DNA from 2 places in the Paenibacillus sp. FSL H8-0283 genome. Region 2 is predicted to be linked to the other one. Evidence: riboswitches for the same ligand, from Rfam matches in the RefSeq annotation. Region 2 holds a riboswitch; the other holds the start of a gene.
The links. Region 2 has a riboswitch for ZMP and ZTP ahead of MHI52_RS08670 (DJ-1/PfpI family protein). Riboswitches for the same ligand answer to the same signal wherever they lie in the genome.
Positions count from the first base shown of each region.

Region 1 (10,495 bases), 2.5 Mb from region 2:
GATGCACTGGCGAAACCTTCAACGGTATCAGCCGCAGCGGCTGAACCAGGAGATGCAGAAGCATCTGTGCAGGGAGACACACCGGAAGCGAGATTCTTTCTGTGGGATATGGCTGTGAAACTATGGAGTTGGGTGACTAGTTTGTTCGCATAACAACGTACTTATAATACAGTAGAGGGCGACTTCGATTCAGGGAGCTGCCCTTTTGATATGAATTAGTGGTGAAATTCCGAGCGAAGTTTGAAGGGCATCCGAGTTGGGACAGGTATGTTATAATTACTTATATTGAATATGGATATGAACTAACCTACTTGAAGTTTAGGAATGATGATATATGAGCAGAGAAAACGAACCAGTGCAACACACCTCTGAGATGAGGGATGGTAGAGAAGAACGTGATATGAAAGCTCCGGGAGAGCTGGTCACCGAGATGTGGGATGTACGTGTCTTGGTGAGCGCTGAGAACGATCACGGATTGGGTAATATTGAAATGTTGGATGTGAAAAAGGGGAGCGCCGATCAACAGGCGCTCGCCGACTTGCAGGCTGCCGCAGCCTGCATTCGTCAAGGTCAGACGGTGGCCTTTCCGACCGAGACGGTCTATGGCTTGGGTGCTGATGCGCGTAGCACAGTAGCCGTGGAGGCTGTATTTGTCGCCAAAGGCCGACCTTCCGACAATCCACTGATTGTGCATATCGCGCACCGTGACCAGTTGGATACGCTGGTCACGGAAGTGAACGAAACGGCGGAAGCGCTGATGGCGGCCTTCTGGCCGGGACCACTGACGCTGGTGCTGCCGGTTAGGTCGGGGGCGGTGTCCCCGCGTGTCACCGCCGGACTGGACACGGTGGCCGTGCGCATGCCGGACCATCCGGTGGCCTTGCAGTTGATCGCGGCGGCGGCATGCCCTGTGGCTGCGCCAAGCGCCAACCGCTCCGGGCGGCCAAGCCCGACACTCGCGTCTCATGTACGCGAGGATCTGGATGGCCGCATCGGCGGCATTGTGGACGGCGGCCCCACCGGGGTGGGCGTCGAGTCCACGGTTGTGCAGGTCGGTGACGACGGTACCGTCACCATCCTGCGCCCTGGCGGCATTACGGCGGAACAACTGTCCGCCGTTGCCGCCCGTGTCGCCACGGACCCCGCGCTACTCGCGGAGGGGGCCGATGGCGTGGGCAGCCCGGCGCCGCGCTCGCCGGGCATGAAGTACACGCACTACGCACCCGCAGGGGCGCTGTGCGTGGTGGAGGGGCCGCCCGCAGCGGTGGCGGCCTGGATCAGCGCCGCCCTCGCAGAGGCGGCGCAGCGCGGAGAGCGCACCGCTGTGCTGGCGTTCGCCGAGCACGCGGAGCAGTACCGCGCCGATGCCGTGTTCTCGCTGGGAGACGCCAGCGAGCTGGAAGAAGCAGCGCGCCGGCTATACGCCGCGCTGCGCAACTGCGATGAGCAAGGCGCCACATATATTGTGGCTGAAGCCTGCTCACGCGAAGGGCTGGGAGCAGCCGTCATGAATCGGCTGCTCAAGGCTGCGGGGAACCAACTCATACAAGTTGGCAACCAGCAACCCTCATAACCTCTCCTGATCATACAGTCAGGAGAGCTAATCACTCTTTTTCCAAAACAAAATCAAGATTCTATAAAGCCAGCAACTGACCAGACATCCGTCGCCGTTTGCCTTTCATCGGTCATGTTTAGGTCCTTGTCCGCATATCGTGTACAAGAACCTTTACGTGACTTGGGGGTATGGGGATGTGGGATGTGTCTGTCCATGTAGGGCAGTTGGTAACCATTTTGATCATGGCTATTGCGCTTGGCCTCGATGCGTTCTCACTCGGGATCGGAATTGGCATGAAGGGCATTCGGCTGCGGGATGTATTGCGAATCAGTATTGTAACGGCGCTATTTCATATCATCATGCCGCTCATCGGCATGTATATGGGCAAATACGTCAGTTCCCTGCTCGGTGACATTACGACGTATGCGGCAGGTGGATTGCTTGTTTTGCTGGGTGCTCATATGATTCTGAATGCATTCCGTGAAGGCGATACAAAGCTGGTGGACCACCGTTCCCTGCTCGGCGTTGTTTTGTTCTCCCTCAGCGTAAGTGTGGATTCATTCTCCGTTGGCGTTTCCTTAGGGATGTTTAGCAGTGATCTGATCTTAACTGTACTTGCTTTCGGTGTGTGTGGCGGGGTGATGTCGGTTATGGGTCTGCTATTAGGCCGTCGGGTGAGCCAGAATCTCGGGGATTACGGCGAAGCCATTGGTGGCGCAATCTTGCTTGCGTTTGGACTTTTGTTTATATTTTAGAATAAAACTTGAAATATCATATCATTCGCATCATATGTAAAATGGGGAGGCTAACACAATGAAACATATTTTATTCGTGTGTACAGGAAATACGTGCCGCAGCCCCATGGCAGAGGGGCTTTTGAGAAAACTGGCATCGGAGCGTGGCATTCAGGTAGAGGTTCGCTCCGCAGGTGTGGCAGCAACGTCGGGTATGCCGATCTCCCGACATGCTGAAGCGGTTTTGAGAGATCATAACGTTGAAGGTCCACCTCATTCCACACAGCTTAGCTCTAACCTGGTAGGTTGGGCCGATCTGGTTCTTACATTAACACGGAGTCATAAGCAGCATGTCATGCAGGTTTTTCCCGATTCAGTCCACAAAACCTATACATTGAAAGAATATGTGGAGGATGATGAACAGGTATTAAGTGATGTTCAGGAGTTGGACAGCCTGTTTGCAACGCTTGAGATGAAACGCGCCCTTGGCCAAGAGATCCTGGCATCGGAGCGTGAGCGAGCCATTGAGATTAGACAACGAATTCCAAGTTTCGACATCTCCGATCCGTTTGGAGGAAGTCGTGATGATTACAATATAGCTGCAGCTGAGATTCGGACGGCATTGGACCGGCTTTTGGATAAGCTGGGATAATTCTGATCCTGCGAGGCAGGTTATAGAAATAGGACACGTGATGTAAATTAACCGTTGATTTTAGCCGCGGGTTGTTTTATGATGAAGGGGAAAACAGGGATCCGGTGTAACTGGCGACGAAGTGGGCATAACCACGATGGAGCACCGGAACAAACGGCCGGTCGCCTGGGCAAAAGAGCAATTCTGCGTTACCCGCAGACTGCTCTTTTTTTCGTCTTTCATCTGATTATTCGCTATAATAGTACCTGAGATGCCGTGCAAGAATACGAAGGACAACCAAGAGACAGCGGGCATGATTTTATCGGGAGGCGATAATAGGATGACTATAGAGTTAGATTCGGAACAACCCGGATTGCAGGAACAGACCGCGTCTATTCTGCATGAACTGGCGCTTGCCGGACAGCTTGGGCCTGGACAGATCGTTGTGATCGGTACAAGCACAAGTGAAGTCGCAGGCGCTCGGATTGGTACGAGTGGTGCCATTGAAGTGGCGCAGCAGCTTCTTGCGGGTATACGCGAGGTGCAGGAAGAGTTCGGTTTTGACACGGTATTCCAATGTTGTGAGCATCTGAACCGTGCGCTGGTAATGGAACGTTCTGTGCTTACTCGACTTGGATTGACCGAGGTTGGTGCAGTACCCGTGCCCAAGGCCGGAGGTTCAATGGCATCCGCAGCATATCGTTCGCTGACCGATCCATGCCTGGCTGAACATGTGCAGGCCCATGCGGGACTGGACATTGGGGAGACGATGATTGGGATGCATCTCCGGCATGTAGCCGTACCCTATCGTACAGCGCTTCGCTATGTTGGAGATGCTCGTGTAACCACAGCGTTGACCCGTCCGAAGTTGATTGGCGGCGAACGCGCGGTGTATCGTATGGAAGAACAACCAGATTCGACATTTTGTGACTAACATATAAAGCGAGACTAATTGGGTTACACTCCTGACTTTGATTGCATCACCATCTTCCGATCGCTGTTATCCCCAGATTTTTTAATTCCCTATTTAAAAGGGGAAATCCGGTGATAAAGGCGACCACTTCGTTTCTTCAGATTGGTGTTGCACTCGCCGTTTTCGTGTAAACATTAGTTTCACTTTATAACTTCACTTATAACTGGGAGGAATTTAATCATGGAACAATTGCGCAAGAATGACCCGGCAGTACTGGAAGCGATGAATCTTGAACTGAAACGTCAACAGAACAACATCGAACTGATCGCATCCGAGAACATCGTAAGTGAAGCAGTAATCGAAGCAATGGGATCTGTTCTGACCAACAAGTACGCTGAAGGATATCCAGGTAAACGTTACTATGGCGGTTGTGAGCATGTGGACATCGTTGAAGACATCGCGCGTGATCGTGCAAAAGAATTGTTCGGAGCAGAACACGTGAATGTTCAACCTCACTCCGGTGCACAAGCGAACATGGCAGTTTATCTTGCAGCGTTGAAACCTGGTGATACTGTACTTGGTATGAACCTTGCCCATGGTGGACACCTCACACACGGTAGCCCGGTTAACGCATCTGGTTTGCTGTACAACTTTGTGGCATACGGCGTACAGGAAGATACATTCCTGATTGATTATGATGAAGTACGCAAAGCGGCTTTCAAACACCGCCCTCGTCTGATCGTTGCAGGTGCAAGTGCGTATCCGCGTACCATTGATTTTGAAAAGCTAGCTTCCATCGCCAATGATGTAGGCGCTTTGTTCATGGTGGACATGGCTCACATCGCAGGACTGGTTGCTGCTGGTTTGCATCCAAACCCGGTTCCACATGCGCATTTCGTAACAACAACTACACACAAAACGCTGCGTGGACCTCGTGGTGGTATGATTCTGTGCCGCAAAGCGTGGGCAGCAGCGATTGATAAAGCCGTATTCCCAGGTTCCCAAGGTGGACCTCTGATGCACGTGATCGCTTCCAAAGCGGTAGCATTCGGTGAAGCTTTGCAACCATCGTTCAAAACGTATGCTGAGAATGTCGTGAAAAACGCACAGGTTCTGGCTGAAACACTGATCGCTGAAGGATTGAACATCGTATCTGGTGGTACAGATAACCACTTGATGCTGATCGACACACGCAGTGTGAACATCACAGGTAAGGAAGCTGAGCATGTGCTTGATTCCATCGGTATTACCGTGAACAAAAATGCCATTCCATTCGACCCTACAAGCCCGTTTGTAACGAGTGGTATTCGAATTGGTACACCTGCTGCAACTTCCCGTGGCATGAACGAAGAAGCGATGGTCGCTATTGGTAAGATCATTGCTAAAACGCTGAAAAATCCAAAAGATACAGCGAAGCTGGATGAAGCCCGTGCAGAAGTGACTGCACTGACAGACCAATTCCCGCTCTATACCGATCTTAAATACTAAAAAACTTTGCTCATGCTGTTTGTATTTGAGATGTTCTTAATGTACACACGCAGGCGGAGCAAACCGAAAGAACCTGAAGAAGCGTAGCGCTCGCCTTTATCCCCAGATTTCAACAATTATAATTGGATCAAAGAAATCTGGGGATAACAGCGATCGGAAGGTCATTCGGTTTGCGGAGCACCATTAGTGTTTACACGTTTTTGAACATACTCAACGACATAACAGCAAGAGCAAAACAGGACCGGATGGATCATTTTCCGGTCCTGTTTTTTATAGGATTCGGTAATCTGTAATGATTGGGTGCCCCTTGATGGTGTAATTCGTTGTTGGTGATGATATAATATACAGGATTTATCGAGCCCATGAATGGTGGCTAGGTATATTTGGAAATGCTGAACATGAAGAACTTACCGGAGGGACAAATTAGATGGGAAAATTAGTAATATGTGATCACCCTTTGATTCAACACAAACTGACGTTTATACGCGACATGCGTACGAATACGAAAGATTTTCGTGAATTGGTGGATGAAGTAGCAACGTTGATGGCTTATGAGATTACAAGAGATGTTGAACTGGAAACGATTGATGTACAGACACCTGTAGCTGCAACACAAGGTAAAGTCATCTCTGGACGTATGCTCGGACTGGTGCCGATTCTGCGCGCAGGACTAGGAATGCTGGATGGCGTTGTGAAATTGTTACCAGCGGCAAAAGTTGGACATGTGGGTCTGTTCCGTGACCCGGAAACACTGCAACCGGTAGAATACTACACCAAACTGCCTACAGACGTAACAGAGCGTCAATTGATTGTAATTGATCCGATGCTGGCAACGGGTGGTTCGGCAATTGCAGCTATTGACGTGCTCAAAAAACGTGGCTGTACCCAAATCAAGATGATGAACCTGGTCGCAGCACCGGAAGGCGTAAAAGCTGTGCAAGATGCACATCCCGATGTGGACATCTATGTAGCAGCATTGGACGACCGTCTGGATGATCATGGTTATATCGTTCCAGGGCTTGGAGATGCAGGAGACCGTCTATACGGCACTAAATAAGCATATTGCATGCGGAGTAGAAAAGAGGCTTGCTCGAATGTCTAACAAAATTAAAGTCATGACGATCTTCGGGGTGCGTCCGGAAGCCATCAAGATGGCTCCGCTTATTTTGGAATTGCAGAAACACCCTGAGTCTATTGAATCTATTGTTTGCGTAACTGCGCAGCATCGCCAGATGTTGGATCAGGTACTTGAAGTTTTCGACATTCATCCCGATTATGATCTGGATGTGATGAAGGACCGTCAGACATTGAATGAAATCACAATTCGTGTGCTTGGCGGTCTGGAGCCGGTGTTAGCCGAAGCTAAGCCGGATATTGTACTGGTTCACGGGGATACATTAACTACCTTTGTAGCGAGCTATGCAGCATTCTTGCAACAGATTCAGGTAGGACATGTGGAAGCGGGGCTGCGGACGTGGAACAAGCTGTCTCCATATCCGGAAGAGATGAACCGTCAGCTGACGGGAGTACTGGCTGATCTACACTTTGCGCCTACGGATTGGTCTTCTTCCAATCTTGCCAAAGAAAATAAATCGGAGTCTAGTACGTACGTCACAGGCAACACGGTAACAGATGTGTTTCAATATACTGTACGGGAGGACTACACACACCCGGTACTTGATTGGGCCCAAGGCAAACGCCTTGTGCTGATGACAGCTCATCGCCGTGAATCTCAAGGCGAGCCTCACCGCAACATTTTCCAGGCCGTCAAACGGATTGCCGACGAATTCGAAGATATTGCCATCGTGTACCCGGTGCATCCAAGTCCTGCTGTGAAGGAGCCGGCTCACGCGATCTTGGGGAATCATCCCCGTATTCAATTAATTGATCCACTAGACGTGGTGGATTTGCATAACTTTTACCCGCACACTCACTTGATTTTGACCGATTCAGGCGGTTTGCAGGAAGAAGCACCTTCGTTTGGTGTGCCTGTGCTCGTATTGCGCGATACAACAGAACGCCCGGAAGGTATTGAAGCCGGAACGCTGGAATTGGTAGGTACCGAAGAGGAACGTGTGTATGAACGGACCAAAGCTCTGCTTACAGACAAAACCCTGTATGCAAGCATGAGCCAGGCTGCCAATCCATACGGTGATGGACATGCTTCGGAAAGAATTGTCAATGCGATTTTGCATCATTTCGGTGTAAATGGTGAGCGTCCGGAATCATTTCACAGAAAATTCAAAAAATAATACATTTTTTCTGACGGATTTATAAAGGGCAAGCATACAGTTAAACTGTACGGTTTACGCGGGTTTATGGGCTTTGAGGGTCTGTATTCCCGTCGTTTCCCCCTTTAAAACGCTAAAATCATTCAATTGACAAAGGCTCTCATCATTCAGTAAAATTAACTGGGATTGCAAGGGTGGCGTGGAAAATGGCCGATTCGAACAAACCAAATTCATCCCGTAACCATGACGATAATGTATGGAAAGCGATGGGACTCGTGACAGCTTTTGGGATCGAGATTGCCATTCTCGCTGTTGCCGGATATTACGCTGGCTCCTGGTTGGACAAGACCATCGGAGGTAACGGAATATGGATCGCCGTAAGCGTTCTCTTTTTTCTTGCGGCAGGCGGTGTAAGCATCTACTTTATCGCGAAAAAAATCATGGGGGAAAGTGATGAGTGAACTAACCAGATACCGCAGATCGATGACTGTTTTCGTCATGTACTTTCTTATGATTTGTTTTCTCGCAGCGGCCTTTATGCCACGTGTGGAGACAATTGCTTTGGGACTGGCCCTGGGTACAGGAGTTAGCTGGATCAACGCATTTTACCTGGGCTACAAAGTAAGGAAAATGTCTGATGATGCGGCAGAAGGTAACTTGAAGCGTGTCAACTTGGGATTTTTGACAAGAGCGGCATTCGCTGTGCTCGGTATATTCATATCGATGCGCTTTCCGCAGTACTTCAATACATATGCGGTTGCAGGCGGTCTCGTCATTGCACAATATTCCTTATTGATTATAGGGATTGTCTATTCCCGCAGAGCAGAATGATGTTAAGGGCTGCAGCTTTCAAGTCGAGAAAGGGGTGAGAAAAATATGCATGAAGCTCCAATTATTATGCTTGGCGGATTTCGACTGGATCTATCGGTTCTGTTGATGCTGGTAGTTACAGGTGCAATTGTTTTTATTTTTGCTGTACTGGCAACACGGAGATTATCCGTTGAAAATCCCGGCAAGCTGCAAAATTTTATGGAGTGGGCAGTAGAATTCGTCCGCAATCTGATTTCCAGTACAATGGATATGAAGAAAGGTAAACATTTTATCTCTCTCGCTCTTTCCATGATTATGTTCATTTTTGTAGGGAACATGCTCGGCCTTCCGCTCGTGGCTGTATCTGAGGTAACAGATGTTAATCAGGCACAGGTATTCGGTAAGCCGATTGTTACAGCGGTGGAGGCGTTTGAAAAAGCGCATGCCAAGGACCCTGAAGCACACCCACACGTTGAACTGGCCTGGTGGAAATCACCAACAGCCGACTTGTCTGTAACGATGGGACTTGCTCTCGTAGCGTTCCTTGTATCTCATGGACTTGGATTGTTCCGTAACACCAAAGGGTATCTCCAGCATTACTTCAAGCCATTTGCCTTGTTCTTGCCAATCAACTTGATTGAGACGGCATCCAAGCTGTTGACACACGGTATGCGTTTATTCGCGAATATCTTTGCAGGTGAGGTACTGATCGCAACGATCCTGAAACTGACCACATTCAAAGTGTTTGGTGCTATTGCAGCGATTCCGCTACTTATGGTGTGGCAAGGCTTTAGTATCTTTATCGGCGCGATCCAGGCATTTGTGTTTGTTATCTTGATGATGGTGTACATTTCACAGAGCATCGAGACGCATGACGAGCATTAAGTTTCAAGCCCTACGAAGATTTCTTCACCAGGCTGAACAATAAAAAATTCGATTTATCATTTTAAGGAGGATATACAAATGGGAGCAATGGCATTAATCGCAGCAGCAATTGTTGCAGGACTGGGCGCGTTTGGCGCAGGTATTGGTAACGGTATGGTAATCAGCAAAACGGTGGAAGGTATTGCCCGTCAACCGGAAGCAAAATCCACTCTTCAAACAACAATGTTTATCGGTGTAGGTTTGATCGAGGTATTGCCGATCATCGGTGTGGTACTCGCGTTCATGTTCTACGGTATGGCTTAATCAAATTTTAAAGGTTTGGCGGGGAAGGCCATAGCCATCCGCGCCTTCTTTTTAGGTAATGTCCGTTCTAACGGATGACGTTTCAAGGATACCTCCAGGAAGGAGTGAACAGATTGAGTTTCATATGGGAAAATACGCTTCTTGCGATTGTTGCATTTGCAATTTTATATTGGCTGCTTAGCCGTTATGCCTTCGGGCCTTTGTTCTCCATTATGGAAAAACGTCGTGAACTCGTGATGACGCAGATGAATGAGGCTGCACAGACTCGGGAACAGGCCATTGCCTATGTGGAGGAACAAAAACAAGCTCTTGAACAAGCACGTCAAGATGCTTACGACATCATTGAACAGTCCAAACAAACAGGTGGCAAACAAGCTGAATCGATTTTGGCTGATGCAAAAGCTGAAGCTAATCGTCTGAAAGACGATGCAGTACGCGAAATCGAGAGCGAGAAGAACAAAGCAGTCGCAGCACTTCGCAGCGAACTGGGTACAGCTTCCGTTCAGATTGCATCCAAGTTGATCAAAAAAGAAGTTGAGAACGGTCCTGCACAAGAAGAGCTTGTGAACCAATACCTCAATGAGGTAGGAGGCCGACAATGAGCCGCGATACGATAGTTGCCAAGCGTTATGCGAAAGCATTGTTCGAAGTTGCTCTTCAGCAACAGCAGGTGCTTGAGGTTGAACAGGAACTGGTTGCAGTAGTCAGTGCATTGACCGGAGATGCAGATATCGAGAAATTTATCGTATCCCCTAACATTTCTGATGAAGCGAAGCAGAACGTAATTCACTCAAGTCTTGATGGCAAGGTATCCGATTCAGTCCTTCGTACAGTCTTGTTGTTGATTGAGCGCGGACGCGTTGAATTGCTGGGAGACTTGCTGAATGATTATCGGAAGATCCAAGGTGAGTCGCTGGGCATCGCTGATGCGCGTGTCTACTCGAC
Region 1 is NZ_CP150295.1:6,433,676-6,444,170, reverse strand. Features, by position in the region: gene spoIIR (stage II sporulation protein R) at 1-153, shown strand, start outside; gene MHI52_RS28370 (L-threonylcarbamoyladenylate synthase) at 401-1,573, shown strand; gene MHI52_RS28365 (manganese efflux pump MntP family protein) at 1,750-2,310, shown strand; gene MHI52_RS28360 (low molecular weight protein arginine phosphatase) at 2,369-2,941, shown strand; ZMP/ZTP riboswitch at 3,038-3,119, shown strand; gene MHI52_RS28355 (TIGR01440 family protein) at 3,261-3,854, shown strand; gene glyA (serine hydroxymethyltransferase) at 4,074-5,321, shown strand; gene upp (uracil phosphoribosyltransferase) at 5,749-6,378, shown strand; gene wecB (non-hydrolyzing UDP-N-acetylglucosamine 2-epimerase) at 6,416-7,573, shown strand; gene MHI52_RS28335 (AtpZ/AtpI family protein) at 7,759-8,013, shown strand; gene MHI52_RS28330 (ATP synthase subunit I) at 8,006-8,383, shown strand; gene atpB (F0F1 ATP synthase subunit A) at 8,429-9,247, shown strand; gene atpE (F0F1 ATP synthase subunit C) at 9,326-9,550, shown strand; gene atpF (F0F1 ATP synthase subunit B) at 9,664-10,152, shown strand; gene MHI52_RS28310 (F0F1 ATP synthase subunit delta) at 10,149-10,495, shown strand, end outside.
Region 1: linked by a shared signal. The riboswitch ahead of MHI52_RS28355 (TIGR01440 family protein) and the one ahead of MHI52_RS08670 (DJ-1/PfpI family protein) in region 2 are both predicted to bind ZMP and ZTP.

Region 2 (10,495 bases):
GAACAAAACCAAAAAGCATGTGACATTGTTGTCACACGCCTGCAAGATGCACCATGTCGTTTTTTCGCGGAAAAGTAAGTGTGACGGTTGTGCCCTCGCCAAGAGAAGATTCTACATGAATGTTCACATGAAGCGTCTGGACCACCTGACGAACCAGATACAGCCCCATCCCGGTAGCCGCCCCATCCATTCTGCCTCGGGTGGACGTAAATCCTTTATCAAATATACGCGGTAGATCTTGAGTCTCAATCCCTCGCCCGTGATCCTGAATCATGAGTATGATGTGTCCATCCTGTTCCCAACTTTCAATGAGGATGTCCGATGAATCGCTATATTTCACCGCATTGCTCAACAACTGCCGGAGGATGAAGCCTAACCATTTGCTGTCTGTGAGCACGCGCGATACCATTAAAGACACATCAAAGCCAATGCCTTTGGAAATGCACCACGATTTCAACGCTCGTATCTCGCTATTCAATACTGGTTCAAGTTCCGTCTCTTCGATGAACAGATCATTATGCATAAACGGAATACGCTTCTGATGAAGCTGCTGATCCAGCAACTGATGAATTCGTAACCATTCATATGTCATTTGGCTCTGTAACTTGTCATCTGGCAAGCGCTCGATCATCAGTTGCAACGCTGTCAGTGGGGTCTTCACCTCATGAATCCAGGACAACATCTCGTCCTTCTCCTGTTCCAGAGCGATAAAATGATGTGACGACTCCTTACGATACCGCTGTGTCTGGGAACTGACGGCCTCATGTACAAGCTGCTCATATGGACTTTCGGCGATATCAAGTTCTCCCAGATCATAGGTATGATCCCAGATGCTCAACTTTTTATAGAAACGGGTCTCTTTCAGGTATCTCGCCCAGATAAAAACAAGGCATACCACTACATTCAGTCCTACGATATACACCACAGATTGGAATGGAATGGACGAGTCCAGGTAGGTCACCAATAAAATAATAAGTTGCATGCTTACCAGTAGCCATAACCAACTAGCCCTTTCTCGTATGTACTTTCCGATCATGCTTCTGCCTCTTCCGTTGCCATGTACCCCTGACCTACTTTGGTTTCAATGTACCGCTCCAAGCCGATGGGTTCAAGTTTCTTCCGTAACCGATTAACGTTAACCGTCAGCGTATTGTCACTCACGAAATGCTCATGATCCCACAAGCTCCGGATGAGATCCTCACGGGTAACAATCTGATTTTTATGCTCGACCAGCACTTTAAGAATGAACATCTCATTTTTGGTCAACAGGACAGATTCATCCCCGCAGGTCAGTGTATTTTTCACATACTCAATAGTGGCACCGCGCCAGGTTCGAAGTTCAATATGCTCTGTATTATAGTTATACACCCTCCGCAAAGTCGCTTGGATCTTGGCAATCAATACATCGAAATGAAAAGGCTTCTGGATAAAATCGTCTGCCCCCAAATGCATGGACATAACCATATCCGCAGGATGATCCCGTGAGGACAAAAAGATAATCGGCACATTGGAGTGCGAACGAATGATCCGGCACCAATGGAACCCGTCATATTGGGGTAACTGAATATCTATAATGACCAGTTGCGGCTGAATTACGCTGTACTCCTGCAATACCTTTCCAAAATCCTGCACACCATACACGTCATACGACCATTGGGACAATCGTTCCTTGATTTCACTGAATAACGACTCGTCGTCTTCAATGAGCATAATTTTAAACAAGAGACTTCACCACGTTTCTGATCTTCTAAGGTTGAATAAGGTAATTAGACTCCGTTGTTGCAGGATCACCTTTACCGTTACGAATCGTTCTTCCGATCGCTGATTCCAGTGTACAGGGAAGTTGGGCTTATATCAAAAGGTATCCATACTTCGTAAGAAAACGAGCTGAAAGAAGTATCGTATATCATATTAGCTCTCAACAGTGTGTATAACATGGCTTGAATCACTATTTTCGTCCATCCGCTCGATCAACTGCATCGCTACGTCTCGTGGCGATCTTAATTGTCCTGCTTCATATACTTGATTGAACATACCTGCAAGAGCGAACTCCTCTGCACTTTTGCCTCGTGCAACAGCCTGCAATTCCGTATCGACCATCCCCGGATCAAAAGCAATAATCTCAACAGGGTTCTGTTGGCCCGTTTGCTCCAAAGATACGCATTGGGTGAACATGTTCATCCCAGCCTTCGATGTACAGTACACTGCCATTGAAGGCGCGGGATAACTTCCTGAACCAGATGAGAGATTGACAATTTTACGTCTGGCGGACAGATGATTTGTTTGTTGAATAAAAGAGGAACTTAATATCATTGGTGCTGCGAGGCTGATGTTAAGACTCTGACTTATCTCTGCCGCACTGCATTGATCGATAGGTTTTAGAGGCTCCAGCATCGCTGCATTATTAATGAGTCCAATGAATTCAGCTTCCTGAGAAGGTATTTGGTCCAATATGCGTGTAATCAAATCATCGATCCCATTCAGGTCGGCAAGATCATACTGAACATGGCGGTAACGCCCGCTCCATTCCTCGCTTGATTCCAACAGATCCGAACCCCCGCGTGAAATACCGTAAACGTAATCCCCCTTAGCCAATAATAACTCTGCAAGTTGTAAACCGATCCCTTTGGATGTGCCTGTAATAATAAAGTGTCTTTTTCCTGTTTCTGTTCCCATTCCGATACCACTCCTCCTCTATTTTCAATGCATGTTTATTTCACTATTCTTACGAGTTTTTCTTTCTCCACAACGTGGCCCAGAGAAAAGGTACACCAAAATACGGTTCATGTTGCTCCAGCGACTTCATTGCACGGAACTCCACACATTCAAAGCCATCTTCCAGCATGTAGCGAAGCTTCTCCTCCGTGAACGCAAGACCACCGCGCATCGACTTCTCTTGATACACCTGCCAATCATTCATAACGATCTCAGGCCCACCAATATCGCCAAAACCTGGAGCAAAACAAGTCATTCCAAAGTATCCTCCAGGCCGGAGTGCATTGTGGATCATCTCTATGTAGGGAATGCGCTGATGTGGCAACAGATGGTGCAGACAACCCGAGTCGTAGACAAGATCATATTCTTGCTCTGGGGATAATTCGAACACAGATCGACATTCAAAATGCACGTCCAGTTGCTCCTCTGCCGCCCTCTCTTTAGCCCAAGCAATAGCTGTCTCCGAAAGATCATAAGCATCTACCTGATATCCTTGGCGGGTTAAATACAACGCATTTCTGCCCGGGCCACACCCCAGTTCCAGTGCCTTACCGCCGCTCAGCACACCTTCGTTCACATGCGCTACCAGATTCTCATCCGGTTTGTTTGGGAAAAAGGGGATTGGTCTGTTCCGATCCTCATAGAAAGGTTCCCAAAACTGCTTGGCAGATCTGAAATCCGCATCGAGCATATCATATAGATCCTGTACACTTTTAATCGTCTTTTCCACAACCACATTCCTCCTTAACTGCTCCATTCAAACCTTCATTTTCGACTATTCATTCCTCGGCATTTTCGTTAAATCAGCCACACTCTATTATAACATTTTTACCCAGTAGTTCTCTATTTTTCTTGCGTTTTTCTACTCCAAAACATAAGCTTTTTCCCAACAAAAAAACGACCGACATGAATGTCGATCGTTTTTTTGTTGGGGTTTTGTGTTGTAACTTACTTCGCCCGTTCCAAAACTGCAAAGTAATTCCCTTCGTTATCAGCAAAGTTGAAGACACGCCCCGTTGGCATCTCGACAATCTCTCCCACCGTTACATGTTTACCAGCCAAGTCGGCATATAACTGATCCAGATTTTCGGTGAAGAACATTAACGAAGGTGTGCCCAGATTTACACCCGCCGACATCCGTTCAACGAACTCTTTGTCATGGAGTATAATGCTTGTCTGCGAGTCTGCGGTAGGCGCAATCTCAATCCATCTCATGCCCTCGTCAAGGTTTACTTCATCCACAATGTGGAATCCTGCAACTTCCGTCCAAAATGCCAGTGATTCATCCTGATTGTTGACATACAACATAATCTGGCCGACTTTGCTAAACATGCATCATTCACTCCTCTGATCATCTAATCTCTTAACATCCTGCTTATCATTCCTCAAATTCCAATAGAGTATAACATGCAGGACAGCTTTTTGATCATCTTTCTTTGCAAGTCCATGCAACTTAAACTGAAGTACACTTTTATGCTTCCACTTCAATTAGTTTTTTGAAGTTTCCTTATAATGTTTTAACAAGTGAAAGTCTATGAAACCCCGAGGTATAATAGTTCATATCAACACCTTCTTTTTGAAAATTCATTCGTTCATAAAATAGGAGCGCTGCTTCATTTTCTTCATGATCAAGTGTGTAAAGCATGACATCACCACTGCCGAATTCAGCTATTTTTATACATATTTTTGTAATTAGTCCACGTGCTACTCCCTGTCGAAGGTGTGATTTGCATGTAACAACGCCAACGATTTCATATCGGTTAACAGTAGGATGAAAGATATAACCAGCATGACCTATGACAACATCTGCTTCGTCAACCATGACATAATAAGCACTGATACGTTCATCCGTCATTTTTAAAAATAAATCCCAGCGCGCAGGATACTGATCGCGTATAAACGAAGGGAATTGAAAATCATGATCCGTCATCATTTTCAGCACTGCTGGCTGATCAATCGCTTGAAAAAGGCGAATAGTCATCTTTTTATCCCCTACCCTTAGTGTGCATATAGACATCTTTTAAGTTACCAGCTTCATAATATGGATACTCTAGTTTTTGTTGAACTTGAAGGACGATCTCCGTAGACGTTAACATTTCGACCAAGTATAGTCCCAGGTCAATGGAAGCCGTAACCCCCGCACCCGTTACCGTATTACCATCACGCACTACACGCTCTGAGATCACTTCTGCACAATAAGGATTCAATAAATCATAAGCAGATTTGTTGGTAGTAGCCCTTTTTCCATTCAGGAAACCTGCTGCCCCCAATAGTAAAGCCCCGGTACAAATAGATATTTTATAAGTGACATTTTCTGCCGTTCGGACCCATCGCATAAAATCCTCATCAAATCGAAGCGTTCTAGTTGATAATCCACCAGGAAAAAATACTAGATCAAAATCCCCTAGATGAGGTAATACTGCATCGGATTTCATTTTCAGCCCGCGGTCATCTGAAATTTCCTCCTTATCTGCGCAGAATGTCCATGATACGTTTTCCTTTACTTTCAGAATCGCTAGCCAAGTCACTGCTTCATAAAATCCAGCTAAATCCATGCTTGTCATTCCATCAAATAAAACAAACGCCATTTTCATTGCCGCCACCAGTCCTTTCGTTCCCTGAATAATAAATAAAGTGTTTGATCAAAAGATCAAACACTTTGCCCAGGCGTACGGCATATAATATATGTGCTCCCTCGTGGTTCACTCCACGTTTACGCCAGTCACACATAACAGATATTTACAACTAATATACATGACATCTTTCATATTGTATATATTATGAAATTATTGCGTGGCTTTTAACTTCTTCGTAAGATAAAGTACAACATCGTCGTCCATAATCGTTTCTTCACCCGGCTGAATGTAATGATCATGTTTGTGTACACCGTGACCGTCTGGTATGTACCCGCGATGGGCATATAGAACTTGCGCTTTGCCATAATCGGAAAACACACCTACACCAATGCCTGCTACATCCGTTCGTTCCAGAATAACTTCCTCTGCTCGGTCCATCAACCGTGAACCAATACCTTGGCGCTGGAACTTCATTAGTACATTAAAATCGTTAATTTCGGGAATGCCTTGTTCCCTGAAAGACGGGTAGCTGGAATTCCACAATACATTCACGTATCCGGCAAATTCTCCATTCAACTCGGCTACCAAGGTTACGCGTTCCCCATTCTGTTGTTCAGCCAAGTAATGAAGATACTGCTCAGGGGATCTCCCCCAACCCTGCTCCTGAAACGCCTTTGATATGATTACAGGATCGTTCTCATTTAATAGTCTGATATGTACACTCATTGATGAATCCTCCTTAAAAGATATTTCTAATAGCTATATTCCCAATCTATCCCGAAGCGATGTGATGTGAGCAACATGGTGTTTGCCGTGCCAAGCATACATGCCCAGATTGTAATCCAGTCTTGTCGTTTCTTCCGATGAGGGATGATAAAATTGTTTGGCATAATCTGCATCTGTCAGCGCGTTTAACAGAAACACCCAACGACGATGGAGGGCATCCAGAATCTGAAGCGAGAATTCGACATCCAGGTCTCTTGAATCACTCAGTTCAGCCCAGCGCTCTTCATAATAAGGCCGAATCGTTGGTGTATCCTCTGTCAGCGCCAACTTGAAACGAATCATACTGTTCATATGGCTGTCTGCCATGTGGTGAATAACCTGTTTGAGCATCCATCCACCTTCTCGATACGGTAGACTTAATTGCTCTTCACTCAATCCCTTTACCGCTTCTCGTGCGCGTTCAGGCAACTCAGCAATGTCCTGAATCCACTTCTCCCGTTGTGCCAAAGTAACTTCACCCGTGTGTACAAATGGTCCTATCGGAAATCTTTCATCCATCCATTATTCCTCCTTGTTTACATGATTTAAATAACTTTAAGCAGGATCTACAGGGCATATTCCATAAGCCAACAGTCTCGCATCTGTCCTTCGTGCTGCTCATGTTTCTCCAACAGCTTAATCTTTTGGAAACCACATTTCTCATAACAGGATATCGCTCGCAAGTTCCAGGATTGAGGGTCCATAACCACTTTACGGGCTTGTTTTTCATTAATCAGATAAGCCAGCATGGATTGCATCAACTGTGTACCAATGCCTTTATTCCAGTATTCTACCTCACCAATAAACTGATCCGTTCCATAGATGATCTCATCCGTGTCTCCATAACCATACTCCGTTCGTTCTTCTTCCTCAAGCTCATAGAACTGAATGTATCCAATCGGATGTCCTCCATACTCAACGATACAACGAGTAGCATCATCTTTTTGATTGTAAAAATGCTCTCTCACCTGTTCCAGATCATGCGGCCGATCACGCCCTTCATAGTATTGAAGAACTTCCAGGTCTGACAGCCACTTCACCAGATGTTGTTCATCTTCTGTGTCCAAGAAACGTACAGTGATTTCATTCGATTCATATACATTCATCATTCTGATTACTCCTTATTGATCTCCAGATTCTCACTCGTAACCCAACTCAGATCCTTCCCTAACAAATGCTCGTTGTGAACATAATACACCATGGGATTCTCAAGCGGCTGAGTCGTTCCATCCAAAGATCTGAGCGTTAACCGCAACTTGTAACTCCCTATCTCATCAGGTATCGCAAATCCTATCAGGTTATCAGCTGATTTCATGGTTTTCCCCTGTGCCTTCAGATACTTTTCCAGAATGACTTGATCAAGATAGGAGCTGCCAACAGACGAAGGCATGTACCACGCATCATCTTGTTCTTCAGTGAATGTGACCCCTTCCCATCCAGGGATAACGGGATACACCATATGTTGATCCTTGTCTTCTCTTTTTCGCGTTATCTCTAACTCTACCTCAACTACATCCGTATCAATCTGCCTGATTGTGCCTGCCATCACAACATCCTGGGCACTCACACTTGGAATAACATAGCTGTATATGAGCAGAGTCACCAAGAGAATTATCGTTACTCCCGTAATCCAAAATATTGTATTTTTACGCATCTGTCTGATCCTCCCGTCTAATTAATCATACTTCTGGAGTAGCTCCTTCTCTGTTAAAGATTGAGTTAACCTATCCAACTCAGGTGATGCCGTCCAATCACTGGATGTATTCAATCCATGCTTGATGGTATGTATCGCGCTATGTGCAGACATGTATATATTATGATGGATTCCAGGTTGGACAATGATGTGCTCTCCCGCACGTATCACTCGAATCGAAAACATCTGATCGTCTCCATAACTGGCATACGCAATCCATCCGGTTTGCACCACATAAAACTCCGTTAGATTGATATGTACATGACTGTTTTGCCATGCTCCGTGGGAAGATGCAACGGTTCTACAATAGTAACTGCCATCTTCTGTTATCATTTTATATTTCTGTTCCCCGTTAGCCATCTGCTCAAAGCTGGTTTTAACACCCGTTTCACCATATTTCTGTTCTGAAAATTCTGTGTTCAATCGGCTTCACCTCCTCATGGCCTGCCAAATATACTTGCATTCTCTTACAGCAATTCTACCATCAACCTGATTCTCCTTCAGCTTTACTTCCAGCTGTTCCCGGTACTCAGGCTGTGTATAATCCGGGTTTCCCGGGATATCGGAGAGAAAGATGGCAAACTCTTTTTCATCCGAGAAAATCATAAGTGCCTCGTTATATTCCTCAATCTTGATCTCCTTAAAAGCATTTCTTTCCAAACGCTCACGTACCTTTGTTATATCCGTATGAATACCAATCATAACTCCACCCTTTTGCAGCAATCTCCCATGCTCAATAATGGAAGTTGGACCTCTGCGATCATAGATCAGACCAAATTGCTTATCTTCAAATGGCATCTTTTCTTTTGTGCTAACGCAGACAAATTCTACATTTGTTATCCTGCTTGAATGAAGACTGTTCCGAGCTATCTTTATCATCTCTTCCGAATTATCAAACCCCATAATGTGATCGGTATATTCTGACATTTTCAACGTAAACTCCCCATGTCCACAGCCTGCATCGAGCACGGATGTATACTGAGGCAGAAGCTTAATCAACCGCTTTTCAAAAATATCTTCAGCAGTGTTACCTTCCAGCGTATACAAAGCTCTACCCTTGTATCCCCCATTACGTCGTGCAATCATATCGTACCATTCCATGCTCATAGAGTTCCTCCTGACAAAAAATCCCTTTATTTAAACATTCGACATAGGTAAGTCGATTCTCCTGTTTGGATATACGATATATCTTTGCTAAAATATGAAACGCTTCTCTTCCAGCTTCCGTATTAAGGTCGAAGCCGTATGTATCCCATATAATAAACCATCTGATCTGGAGGTTGAGCGCATGTCATTTTTCAAGAAAATGTTAGCCAGTGTAGGTGTTGGAGCAGCCAAAGTAAATACGGAATTGCATACACCAGAGGTCACGCCTGGAGGAATCATCTCGGGGGTTGTGTACATTGAAGGTGGAGATGTGGAACAGAACGTAGATCGAATCTATCTTTCAATCAAAACCCATTACATACGGGAGCACGATGATCGTAAAGTAAAAGAAACAGCCGTTATAGCCAAATATCTGCTCACCGAAGGTTTCACCTTACAGCCTGGAGCCAAATTGGAGAAAGACTTTTCATTTGACCTCCCAGAAAATCTGCCAATTACACTGCATCGTGCAGAGGTATGGGTGGAGACGGGCCTCGATATTTCAAGTGCTGTAGACCCCTCAGACCGGGACAGACTCCATGTTGTTCCTAGCAAAGACATGAACACCGTGCTCGATGCAATTGATATCCTTGGTTTCAAGCTCCGTGAAGTAACCAATGACTATGCGCCGAAGCTGGGCGGTAATCTGCCATTTGTGCAGGAATTCGAATTTGTACCAACAAACAAGTTTCGTGGGCATCTGGATGAGTTGGAAGTGCTGTTCTATCCCATGGGCGATTCGCTGGAGCTGCTATTACAGATCGATCGCCGCGCTCGTGGACTCAGTGGAATATTCTCCGAAGCCATGGGTACGGATGAGAGCTTTGTCCGCCTGCATCTGTATGAAAGACATCTGGCGCGAGGGGCGCATTCTGTCGCTCAAGGACTGGAAGAAATCATTTCCAAACATATCTAATCTATAGTTTGTGTAAACGAATAAAAAACGTCCTCTATCAGACAAATCTGATGAAGGACGTTTTTTCCCTTTTCAAAAAGGGAATTTAAAAAAATTGGGGGATAACAGCGATCGGAAAGTTATTCTGTCATCGGAGTGTCAGTGGAATTATCCTTAGTGAACTTATATATTAATACGCTTCGGTACTTTTTAGACTCAACGTTTCGCATACAAGTTGGGCAAAGGCATCGAAGCTGCCACAGGATCGCAGGCTTTCCAGCTGCTCCTCCTGCCGGATCAATTCTACAAACAGATCATATATCCCCATCGCCTGTTCGTAATCCTCTTTGCAGATAGATAACATAAATACAGCATGTACTTCATTCTCCTCATCCCACGGAATCGGCTTCTCGAGCAGGCATACCGATACGGTCGTACGGGTTGAACTCAGCTCCATGGGATGCGGAATCGCCATGCCTCTTCCAAGCGCCGTTGAAGCCATCTTTTCCCGTTCCTGCACAGCGGGCCAGAACTGCTCCGTCACAATTCCCTTCTCTAACAGTGCTCCGCTCATCTCAGCCATAAGTGTCATTCTGTCAGGCTGATCCGACCGAAACATAAACAACTCTGGATCAAAGTAACGCAGCAATGTCATTTCCTCCTGCTCATCACTGGTTCGCACCAGATGAGTGATCGTTGCCATGT
Region 2 is NZ_CP150295.1:1,884,698-1,895,192, reverse strand. Features, by position in the region: gene MHI52_RS08700 (sensor histidine kinase) at 32-1,036, opposite strand; gene MHI52_RS08695 (response regulator transcription factor) at 1,033-1,722, opposite strand; gene MHI52_RS08690 (SDR family NAD(P)-dependent oxidoreductase) at 1,912-2,676, opposite strand; gene MHI52_RS08685 (bifunctional 2-polyprenyl-6-hydroxyphenol methylase/3-demethylubiquinol 3-O-methyltransferase UbiG) at 2,726-3,472, opposite strand; gene MHI52_RS08680 (VOC family protein) at 3,664-4,047, opposite strand; gene MHI52_RS08675 (GNAT family N-acetyltransferase) at 4,223-4,696, opposite strand; gene MHI52_RS08670 (DJ-1/PfpI family protein) at 4,701-5,309, opposite strand; ZMP/ZTP riboswitch at 5,370-5,451, opposite strand; gene MHI52_RS08665 (GNAT family N-acetyltransferase) at 5,502-6,017, opposite strand; gene MHI52_RS08660 (YfiT family bacillithiol transferase) at 6,051-6,575, opposite strand; gene MHI52_RS08655 (GNAT family N-acetyltransferase) at 6,623-7,162, opposite strand; gene MHI52_RS08650 (hypothetical protein) at 7,171-7,710, opposite strand; gene MHI52_RS08645 (hypothetical protein) at 7,732-8,172, opposite strand; gene MHI52_RS08640 (class I SAM-dependent methyltransferase) at 8,179-8,856, opposite strand; gene MHI52_RS08635 (sporulation protein) at 9,038-9,811, shown strand; gene MHI52_RS08630 (BglG family transcription antiterminator) at 9,981-10,495, opposite strand, start outside.